2 regions of the Sporomusa intestinalis genome follow, and region 1 is predicted to be linked to the other one. Evidence: riboswitches for the same ligand, from Rfam matches in the RefSeq annotation. Region 1 holds a riboswitch; the other holds the start of a gene.

Region 1 (4,582 bases):
CCCCTGCCTTCCTGCCGCATATAGAGCAATACGCCGCTGCCTTCCTGTTCGATGCGTTTTAGGGCATGAGCCAGCTGATCGCCGCAGTCGCAGCGCAGAGATCCGAGAACATCACCTGTCAGGCATTCGGAATGGACCCGCACCAATACATTTTGCTTATTGGTAATATCCCCCTTTACCAGGGCAATATGGCACTGATTATCCAGTTGACTTTCATAGGCAATGAGGCGGAAATCACCATATTTGGTCGGCAGGTTGGTTTCGGCCGCTCTGGTAACAAACCGTTCATGTTGTTTCCGGTATTTGATCAGGTCGGCTATGGTTATGAGTTTCAGTTCATGTTTTTTTACAAACTCCATTAATTCCGGCGTCCGGGACATTGTGCCATCTTCATTCATTACTTCGCAGATTACGCCGGCCGGATACAGGCCGGCCAATACGGCCAAATCCACAGCCGCTTCCGTATGTCCTGTACGGCGCAGCACACCGCCCTCACAGTATCTGAGCGGGAAGATATGCCCGGGGCGTCTCAGGTCACTGCTCCTTGTTTTACGATCAAGCACTGCCTGTACAGTGGCTGCCCTTTCCTGGGCCGATATGCCGGTTGTCACTGATTTGGCGTCAATGGAGACTGTAAAAGCCGTACAATGATTGTCCGTATTCTCAGCGACCATAGCCCCAATGCCGAGTTCATCAAGCCTGTTGCCGATAATTGGCATGCAAATCAAGCCGCGGGCGTGGGTAGCCATAAAATTGATGGCTTCAGGGGTTACTTTTTCGGCCGCTATCACAAGGTCACCTTCGTTTTCCCGGTCCTCATCGTCAATAACGACTACGATTTTACCATTTTTTATATCTTCAATCGCTTCTTCAATCGTATTGAATTTCATAATAACCAACTTCCTCCGTTTCATTACCTGGCCGTGTATTGCTCAGCGGGCAAAGCCGTGCTGTTCAAGAAAGCCGAGCGTTATCCTGTCAGCCGGCTTGCTGTCCGGTTTTAGACCAAGCAGTTTTTCAACATATTTGCCGATGATGTCTGCTTCTAAATTTACTTGCTTGCCTGCTGGTTTTAGCCCTACGGTAGTCAGGGCCGCCGTATGGGGAATCAGGGAAACGGTAAACCAGTCCGGGCCGGAGTCGACGACAGTAAGGCTTGTGCCGTCAATGGCAACGGAGCCTTTGTTAATAACATAGCGCATAACTTCGGGGCCGGCACTAATTCTGACAATAACGGCATTGTCATTTTGTTCCTTGGTCAGAATCAGACCGACACCGTCAATGTGACCGCTGACGATATGCCCGCCGAGGCGATCGCCAACCCGGAGCGTGCGCTCCAGGTTGACCGTGTCGCCGGTCTGGAGTTCAGCCAGGGCTGTCCGGTCAACTGTTTCCGGCATGACATCGGCAGTAAACCAGTCACGGCCATAGTCGACAACGGTGAGGCAGGTGCCGTTAACGGCAATGCTGTCGCCAAGCTTAACATCTGTCAGTACTTTGCGGCCACTTACGGTCAGACGCACAGATTTGGCGCCTCTCGCGATTTGTTTAACTTGGCCGAGTTCTTCCACAAGTCCGGTAAACATTGTGTCCCTCCCGTCCGGTTATATAGCCGGTAAGTAAAATGTCGGTGCCTAAGGCTTCCGTTTTCAGGTCCTCCAGTCCAAGCGCCTGGTCTACAGCCGGAAAGCCTGTGCCTCCTACCGGGGTTGGCGCGGTGTGGCCGCCAATTATTTTCGGAGCAATGAAGCAGTGGACTTTATCGATTAAACCGGCTGCAAGCACTGACGCATTGATCGTGGCGCCACCTTCCACCAATATACTGGTAATGCGGCGTTCTCCCAATATTTTAAACAGCTGGCGCAGGTTGATGCCTGCCGGTGTCTGGTCAAGCGTTAGTACCTCAACGCCTTGGCTGCCGAGAGCGGCAACCCTGTCAGCCGGGGCCTCGCGGCTGACAGCGATAATGGTTTGCGCCTGGCCGTCGGTTACTACCTTCGCAGTCAGCGGCGTACGGGCCATACTGTCAACAATAATCCTCACCGGATTGCGGCCAGCCGCGGGCAAGCGGGTAGTTAATTCCGGATTATCGGCAAGCACCGTACCGATACCTACCAGAATACCTGCATACGTATCGCGGAGTTGATGGACATACGCTCTTGCCGCTGCGCCGGTTATCCACTTAGAGTCACCGGTATAAGCAGCAATTTTGCCGTCAAGAGACATGGCTGTTTTGAGAACCCCCCAGGGCATGCCGCCGGTAACCATCCATTTAATAAACACTTCGTTGAGGCGGGCTGCTTCTGCTGACAGAACACCTTCCACAACTTGGATGCCGGCTGCCCGGAGGCGGTTAAAGCCATTACCGGCAACCAGCGGATTGGGATCAGTCATGGCGGCAACAACTTTACTGACACCGGCTTGAATCAGGGCATCGGCGCAGGGCCCGGTCCGGCCGTGATGAGAGCATGGCTCGAGCGTCACATAGACGGTGGCCCCTCTCGCCAGGTCGCCTGCCTGGATCAAAGCATGAATCTCAGCATGGGGCGTGCCTGCCTGCCGGTGCCACCCCTGGCCGACAATGCGGCCGTCTTTGACGATAACAGCGCCTACCATTGGATTAGGGCTGGTCCGGCCCTGAGCGTACTGAGCGATTGTCAGTGCCTGCTGCATGTAATACTCATCCATAAAAGTCCCCCAGTACAGGTAAAATAAAAACTGTTGATTAGCTTTGGGGCTATCAACAGTTAAAGGGAAAATTCAGTAACTGCCATTATGGCAGCATATACGCCTTTTACCATCCAGACTATACTGTCGGCTCTGGAATTGCACCAGATCAGCCGTATAACGGCTCGCGGGCTGTACCGCCGGTCAGGAATCAAAAGATCTCTCTTTTTCACCTTGCCCCAAAGGCTGAATATAAAATTAGCTACTACCTATGTTACCATTAAGCGCCAAATTAATCAAGACCCCGGATGGCCTTAATTGCTGCCGCTATGTCCGGGGCGCCGTATACGGCGGAACCGGCAACCAGGATATTGGCGCCGGCAGCCGTAACCTTACGGGCCGTAACCGCATTAATGCCCCCGTCTACCTCAATATCAACAGTGAGTCTGCGGGCAGTAAGCATCGCCCGCAGACGGGCAATCTTGTCAACTGCAGCCGGTATGAACTGCTGACCGCCAAAGCCCGGATTGACGCTCATGATCAGGACCATATCAATGTCGCCAAGCACTTCTTCCACTACTGAGAGCGGTGTTGCGGGATTTAAAGATACGCCGGCTTTCTTTCCCCGCTCTTTAATGGTTTGAATCAGGCGGTGCAGGTGCGGGGCGGTCTCCGCATGAACCGTAATGATATCGGCGCCGGCTTTTACAAAAGGATCAACAAAGTCCTGGGGGTTGCTGACCATTAAATGAACGTCAAAAGGTAGTTTGGTGACAGGACGGATGGCCGCGACAACCGGCGCGCCAAAGGTTAGGTTAGGGACAAAGTGGCCGTCCATAACATCGATGTGTACCCAGTCGGCTCCGGCCTGTTCAATTTTAAGTATTTCCGCCGCTAAGTGTGAAAAATCGGCAGATAAAATAGAAGGGGCAACTTTAATCGGCGTAGTCATCTAGTAGTCCTTCCTGCTTTCTCTGATTTCAGTTAATATCTCAATATAGGACTGATACCTTTCCTGACGTATGAGTCCGTTGGCGACGGCCTGTTTAACGGCACACTGGGGCTCCCGGTGATGCAGGCAGGAACTGAATTTGCAGGTTGGCGCCAGCCTGGCTATATCAGGGAAATAGTCCATCAGATGCGCTTCCTCTATATCGTTAAACTCGGTGAAACTGAATCCCGGAGTATCAACGACAAAACCGCCGCCGCTCACCGGCATAAGCTCGGCAAACCGTGTGGTATGCTTGCCCCGGCCGATTTTGTGGCTGACGTCTCCTGTCATGAGCTCCAGTCCGGGCTGAACGGCATTTAGAATAGTTGATTTGCCGGCACCGGAGGGGCCGGCAAATACGCTGATTTTATCAAAAAGCAGCGAGCGTAATACATCGATCCCTATGCCCTGCCGGGCGGAAACGGTAAGCACCTTATACCCGATCTGTTCATACAGCCCGGCTAATTCGGCGATAGATTCCGTATTCGATAAATCGATCTTGTTAATGCAGAGGATTATTTCCAGCTCAGAAAATTCGGCAATAACCAGAAACTTATCCACTAGCGTTGTATTGATATTCGGATTGACAGCGGCAAAGGTTAAAACAACCTGGTCCACATTGGCTACCATTGGCCGCTTCAGCATGCTGCGACGGGGCAGGATCTCTTCAATGACGCCTTTGTCCGGGCCGGTTATGGTATAGGTCACCTCATCGCCCACCAGGAGGGAAAAGCGCTCCTTTTTAAACCGGCCACGGAGACTGCAGGTGACGATTCTACTGCCGGCCTGTACATAGTAGTAACTGTTATAGGCTTTTACCACAATACCTTTCAGCACATGATGAGCCTCCTATATTGTTTGTTCCTGCAATAATTTTTCGTTTATATATACTTGCACCCGTACCTGGCCAATACCTTCTACCGT
Region 2 (4,582 bases), 2.6 Mb from region 1:
ACCGAGCTGGAGAAGACTATAGCGGTAATAAAAAAGGATTTGCCGCTCGGCATGGAAATCAGCCAGGTATCCAATCAACCCCAAGTGGTCAAAGAATCCATCAATGAATTTATCAAATCTTTGGGGGAAGCTGTCGTCATTGTACTGGCAGTCAGCTTTCTCAGCCTTGGGGTCCGGTCAGGCGTCGTGGTTGCCTTATGTATCCCTCTGGTTATTGCCGGGATCTTTGTGGGTATGGAGATCCAGGGGATAGATTTGCACAAGGTATCGCTGGGGGCCTTAATCATGGCTCTGGGCTTATTAGTGGATGATGCCATCATCGCTATTGAGATGATGACCGTAAAGCTGGAGCAGGGGTGGGGGCGCTTTGAGGCGGCTTGCTACGCCTATACCGCTACTGCTTTTCCGATGCTCACAGGCACCCTTATCACTTGTGCCGGCTTTATACCCATCGGTTTTTCGCAGGGGGCGGCGGCCGAATTTACCAGCAGTTTATTCCCGGTTATCACCATTGCCCTGGTAATTTCCTGGGTTGTATCTGTTATGGTAACGCCGCTGCTGGGGTATAAGCTGATCAAACCCAAACATACCGCCGGGCCGGGCCGTGATATATACGATACAAGGTTTTACCGGCTGTTCCGGCAGACCCTTGTTTGGTGCCTGAAGCACAAGCAGCTGGTGCTTGTCATAACGGCGGTTTGTTTTGCTGGCTCGATCTTTTTATTACAGTTTGTCAAACAGGAGTTTTTCCCGCCTTCAGTCCGGCCGGAGCTAATTGTGGAGATGACGTTGCCGGAAGGAGCCTCGCTGGCCGCAACCGGGCAGGAAGCCCAAAAACTGGCTGACAGCCTCGCCGGTGACCCGGACATTGAGAGTTACAGCTATTATGTCGGCAAAGGCGCACCCCGCTTTATTCTTACTATAGAGCCCAAGCTGCCCACGAACAACTATGCCCAGTTTATTATTGTTGCCAAAAACCTCCAGGCCCGTGAGGCGCTGCAGATGAAAATTGATAAGTTGTTTGACGAAAACTTTGCTAATGTGCGGGGCCATGTTAAGCTGATTCAAACCGGTCCTCCCTCAGAATACCCGGTTATGCTGCGGGTTAGCGGCTATGACCACGAGCAAGTCCGGGCAATTGCAAAACAGGTCAGTGAGACGATGGCTGCGAATCCCAACCTTACAAAGATTAACTTTGACTGGAATGAAAAAAGCAAAGTTATGCATTTAGCGGTTGACCAGGACAAGGCCAGAACGCTTGGTCTCAATAGCCAGGGGTTGGCTCAGGATTTACAGAGCCAGCTGTCCGGCGCCGCCATTGCCGAGTATTATGAGCAGGATAAGACGGTTGGCATTGTGTTCCGTTTAGATGCGCAGAACCGCAAGGATTTAGGCAGTATCAAAGACCTGCCGGTACACATCGGCAACGGCAAATTTGTGCCTTTAGAGCAAATTGCCCAAATAAGCTACGCTGCGGAAGAAGGGGTAATCTGGCGTCATAACCTGAAGCCGACGATTACGGTGCAAGCAGAGGTAAGCCCCGGTGTAACCGGTAATGATGCCACCAAGGAAGTGTATGAAAGTCTAAAATCAGTCCGCGCCGGCCTGCCTGCCGGCTATAGTATTGAGATTGGCGGTTCGTTTGAAAAAAGCCAGACCTCGATTGACTTCTTGCTGAAAACGGTGCCGATTATGATTGTGGCTATTGTTATCCTGCTTATGCTGCAATTGCAGAATATATCTTTGATGATCCTGACTCTTCTGACCGCTCCGCTTGGCATCATCGGGGTCAGCCTGACCATGCTGCTAACAGGCCGGCCGATGGGTTTTGTGGCTGAACTCGGGATTTTAGCCCTTAGCGGGATGATTATCCGGAACTCGGTCATTCTGATTGATCAGATTGAACAGCATATCAAAGCCGGCGAGGCGCCGTGGGAGGCCATCATCAACTCCGCCGTACTGAGACTCCGCCCCATTATGCTTACGGCGGCGGCGGCAATCCTTGGCATGCTGCCCCTGGTTCCCAGCACGTTCTGGGGGCCGATGGCGGTGGCCATCAGCGGCGGCTTGCTGGGCGCAACCGTGATGACCCTGCTTGTTCTGCCGACCATGTATGCCGTGTGGTTTAAGGTAAAGCCGGAAGTAAAAGCAAACCAGGCTGATTAAGACGCTTGCCGGCATTTTTCCGGGCTTGACAATCCCGGTGAAAGTAGTATTCTATAGTCAGACTTATTCTCAGGGCGGGGTGCAAGTCCCCACCGGCGGTATCCCAGGCAACTGGGGAGCCCGCGAGCGCTCCTGCTTGCAGGAGGTCAGCAGATCTGGTGAGAAGCCAGAGCCGACGGTATAGTCCGGATGAAAGAGGATGAGACAGTTAGCTGGTTACTGACAGCAGTGCTAGCTGTCCCCAACGCCCTGATTCGGGTGAGTCGACTAAATATAGGAGGCGACTACTTTGAATCAGCAGTTATTAGCCCGGTTTGGCAATTCTGGTGCCCGGGTGGAACAGGCACTTAAGTCATTGCGCGCAGGGCAGGGTATTCTGGTTACTGATGATGAACAGCGGGAAAACGAGGGCGATATATTTTTTGCTGCGGAGTCATTGACTCCGCAGCAGATGGCAATGCTTATCCGCGACGGCAGCGGGATTGTCTGCCTGTGCCTGCCGGCAGAAAAGGCGGAAGAATTGGCTCTGCCGCTGATGGTGGAGAATAATACCAGCCACTTTCAAACGGCGTTTACTATATCCATTGAGGCTGCAAGCGGCGTTACTACAGGGGTTTCTGCGGCCGACCGGGTTACGACAGTGCAGGCGGCGATCGCCGAACAGGCCTGTCCGGATCATCTGCGGCGCCCTGGGCACGTATTTCCATTAAGAGCGCGCCCCGGCGGTGTCCTGGAACGCCCAGGCCATACGGAGGCTAATGTTGACCTCATGCGGCTGGCCGGCCTGAAGCCATATGGTGTCTTATGTGAACTTACCAATCCGGATGGGACGATGGCCCGCCTGCCGGAAATAGTAGCGTTTGCCGAAAAGAATAACATGCCGGTAGTCACTGTGGCAGATATTGTCCAGTACCGGCAGGCCTTGGCCTCTAAAGAGCAAAGATAAAGAAAAAGATCCGTAGACAGTTTTCCTGTCTACGGATCTTTGCTAATTCATCATACTAGACGCTGCGTTTTTGTCTAAAATTCTTGTATTTAGCAGTCCCGTATTCAATCACAACAAATAATACAGGAACCAGGAAGATTCCCAGGCCGGTGGCCATGATCATGCCACCCACGACCGTTGTTCCCAGGGCCGTGCGGGCGGCGGCACCGGCGCCTGTTGACAGGGCCAGCGGAATGCAGCCCAGGATAAAGGCGAACGAGGTCATTAGAATTGGCCGCAGTCTGAGTTTGGAAGCCTCTATGGCCGCTTGCACAGGCTCCATGCCCTTGTCGGTTCTGACTTTGGCGTATTCTACGATCAGAATTGCATTTTTGGCCGCCAGGCCGATCAGCATGACCAGGCCGATCTGCATGTAGACGCTGTTTTCCAGGCCGCGGGCATATTGGAACAGCACGGAACCTAAAATGCCTGTGGGCACTGACAGCAATACGGCAAAGGGGATATTCCAGCTTTCATACAACGCTGCCAGGCACAAGAACACGAAGAGCAGCGCAAAGCCGAAAATAACAGGTGTTTGACCGCTGGACAGCTTTTCCTCCCGGCTTAAATCAGCCCATTCATAGGTGAAGGTTGAGGGTAACACCTCAGCCGCCACCTCCTCCAGGGCCTGCATGGCCTGGCCGGAGCTGTAACCGGCTGCTGTGGTGGCGTTAATCTGCATTGCCGGGTAACCGTTAAAGCGTTTGATCAGGGTCTGACCGCTGGTGGCAACCGGGGTGACCAGTGTATTGAGCGGGACCATCGTACCGGCAGAGCTGCGCACATAGAAGAAGCGGGTCGCGTCCACATCGGCGCGGAATTCGGGCTCAGCCTGCAACATAACCTTGTAGGTCCGGCCAAAACGGTTAAAGTCATTGACCTGAACACCACCCAGGAAGGTCTGGAGGGTGGTGAAAATATCCTGGACGGGAACTCCCAGGGCTTTGGCCTTTTCCCGGTCTACATCATACCGGTAAGAGGGGGTATCGGCGCGGAAGCTTGATTGAGCCATGCCCAGCTCGGGCCGTTTTCTGGCGGCGGCAATAAATTGCTGGGATACATTGTTTATCTCCTCCAGCGTAGAGCCGCCCCGGTCCTGGATCATAAAGGTGAGGCCGCCGACGGCGCCGATTCCCGGCAAGGCAGGCGGATTAAAGGCAAAAACGGTGGCTTCCGGTATTGCGCTTACTTTGCCCATGGCCTGACCCAGAATTGCATTAAGCTGGGTATGGGGTTCAGTTCGCTCCGACCAGGGCTCCAGGCCGGCAATAACCATGGCGCCGTTCGACTTCTGGCCGCCGGCGAGAATATCAAAGCCGGCTACCTCCATGGTATTCTCCACGCCTGGCAGCGAACGGTAAATTTCGCCGACCTGCGTGGCAATGGCCCGGGTGCGGTTCATGTTGGCGGCTTCAGGCAGGCTGACGACCG

What was found. A riboswitch is a leader RNA that binds a small molecule or an ion and turns the genes downstream of it on or off. The one in region 1 is predicted to bind FMN.
Region 2: it holds a riboswitch for FMN, as region 1 does, so the genes downstream of both, ribB (3,4-dihydroxy-2-butanone-4-phosphate synthase) here and ribD (bifunctional diaminohydroxyphosphoribosylaminopyrimidine deaminase/5-amino-6-(5-phosphoribosylamino)uracil reductase RibD) in region 1, are expected to answer to the same signal.

The regions. Positions count from the first base shown of each region.
Region 1 is NZ_AP042390.1:2,599,439-2,604,020, forward strand. It holds gene ACZ481_RS12190 (bifunctional 3,4-dihydroxy-2-butanone-4-phosphate synthase/GTP cyclohydrolase II) at 1-890, opposite strand, end outside; gene ACZ481_RS12195 (riboflavin synthase) at 933-1,586, opposite strand; gene ribD (bifunctional diaminohydroxyphosphoribosylaminopyrimidine deaminase/5-amino-6-(5-phosphoribosylamino)uracil reductase RibD) at 1,549-2,688, opposite strand; FMN riboswitch at 2,786-2,918, opposite strand; gene rpe (ribulose-phosphate 3-epimerase) at 2,960-3,619, opposite strand; gene rsgA (ribosome small subunit-dependent GTPase A) at 3,620-4,495, opposite strand; gene pknB (Stk1 family PASTA domain-containing Ser/Thr kinase) at 4,508-4,582, opposite strand, start outside.
Region 2 is NZ_AP042390.1:5,517,451-5,522,032, reverse strand. It holds gene ACZ481_RS25610 (efflux RND transporter permease subunit) at 1-2,166, shown strand, start outside; FMN riboswitch at 2,228-2,371, shown strand; gene ribB (3,4-dihydroxy-2-butanone-4-phosphate synthase) at 2,456-3,112, shown strand; gene ACZ481_RS25600 (efflux RND transporter permease subunit) at 3,168-4,582, opposite strand, start outside.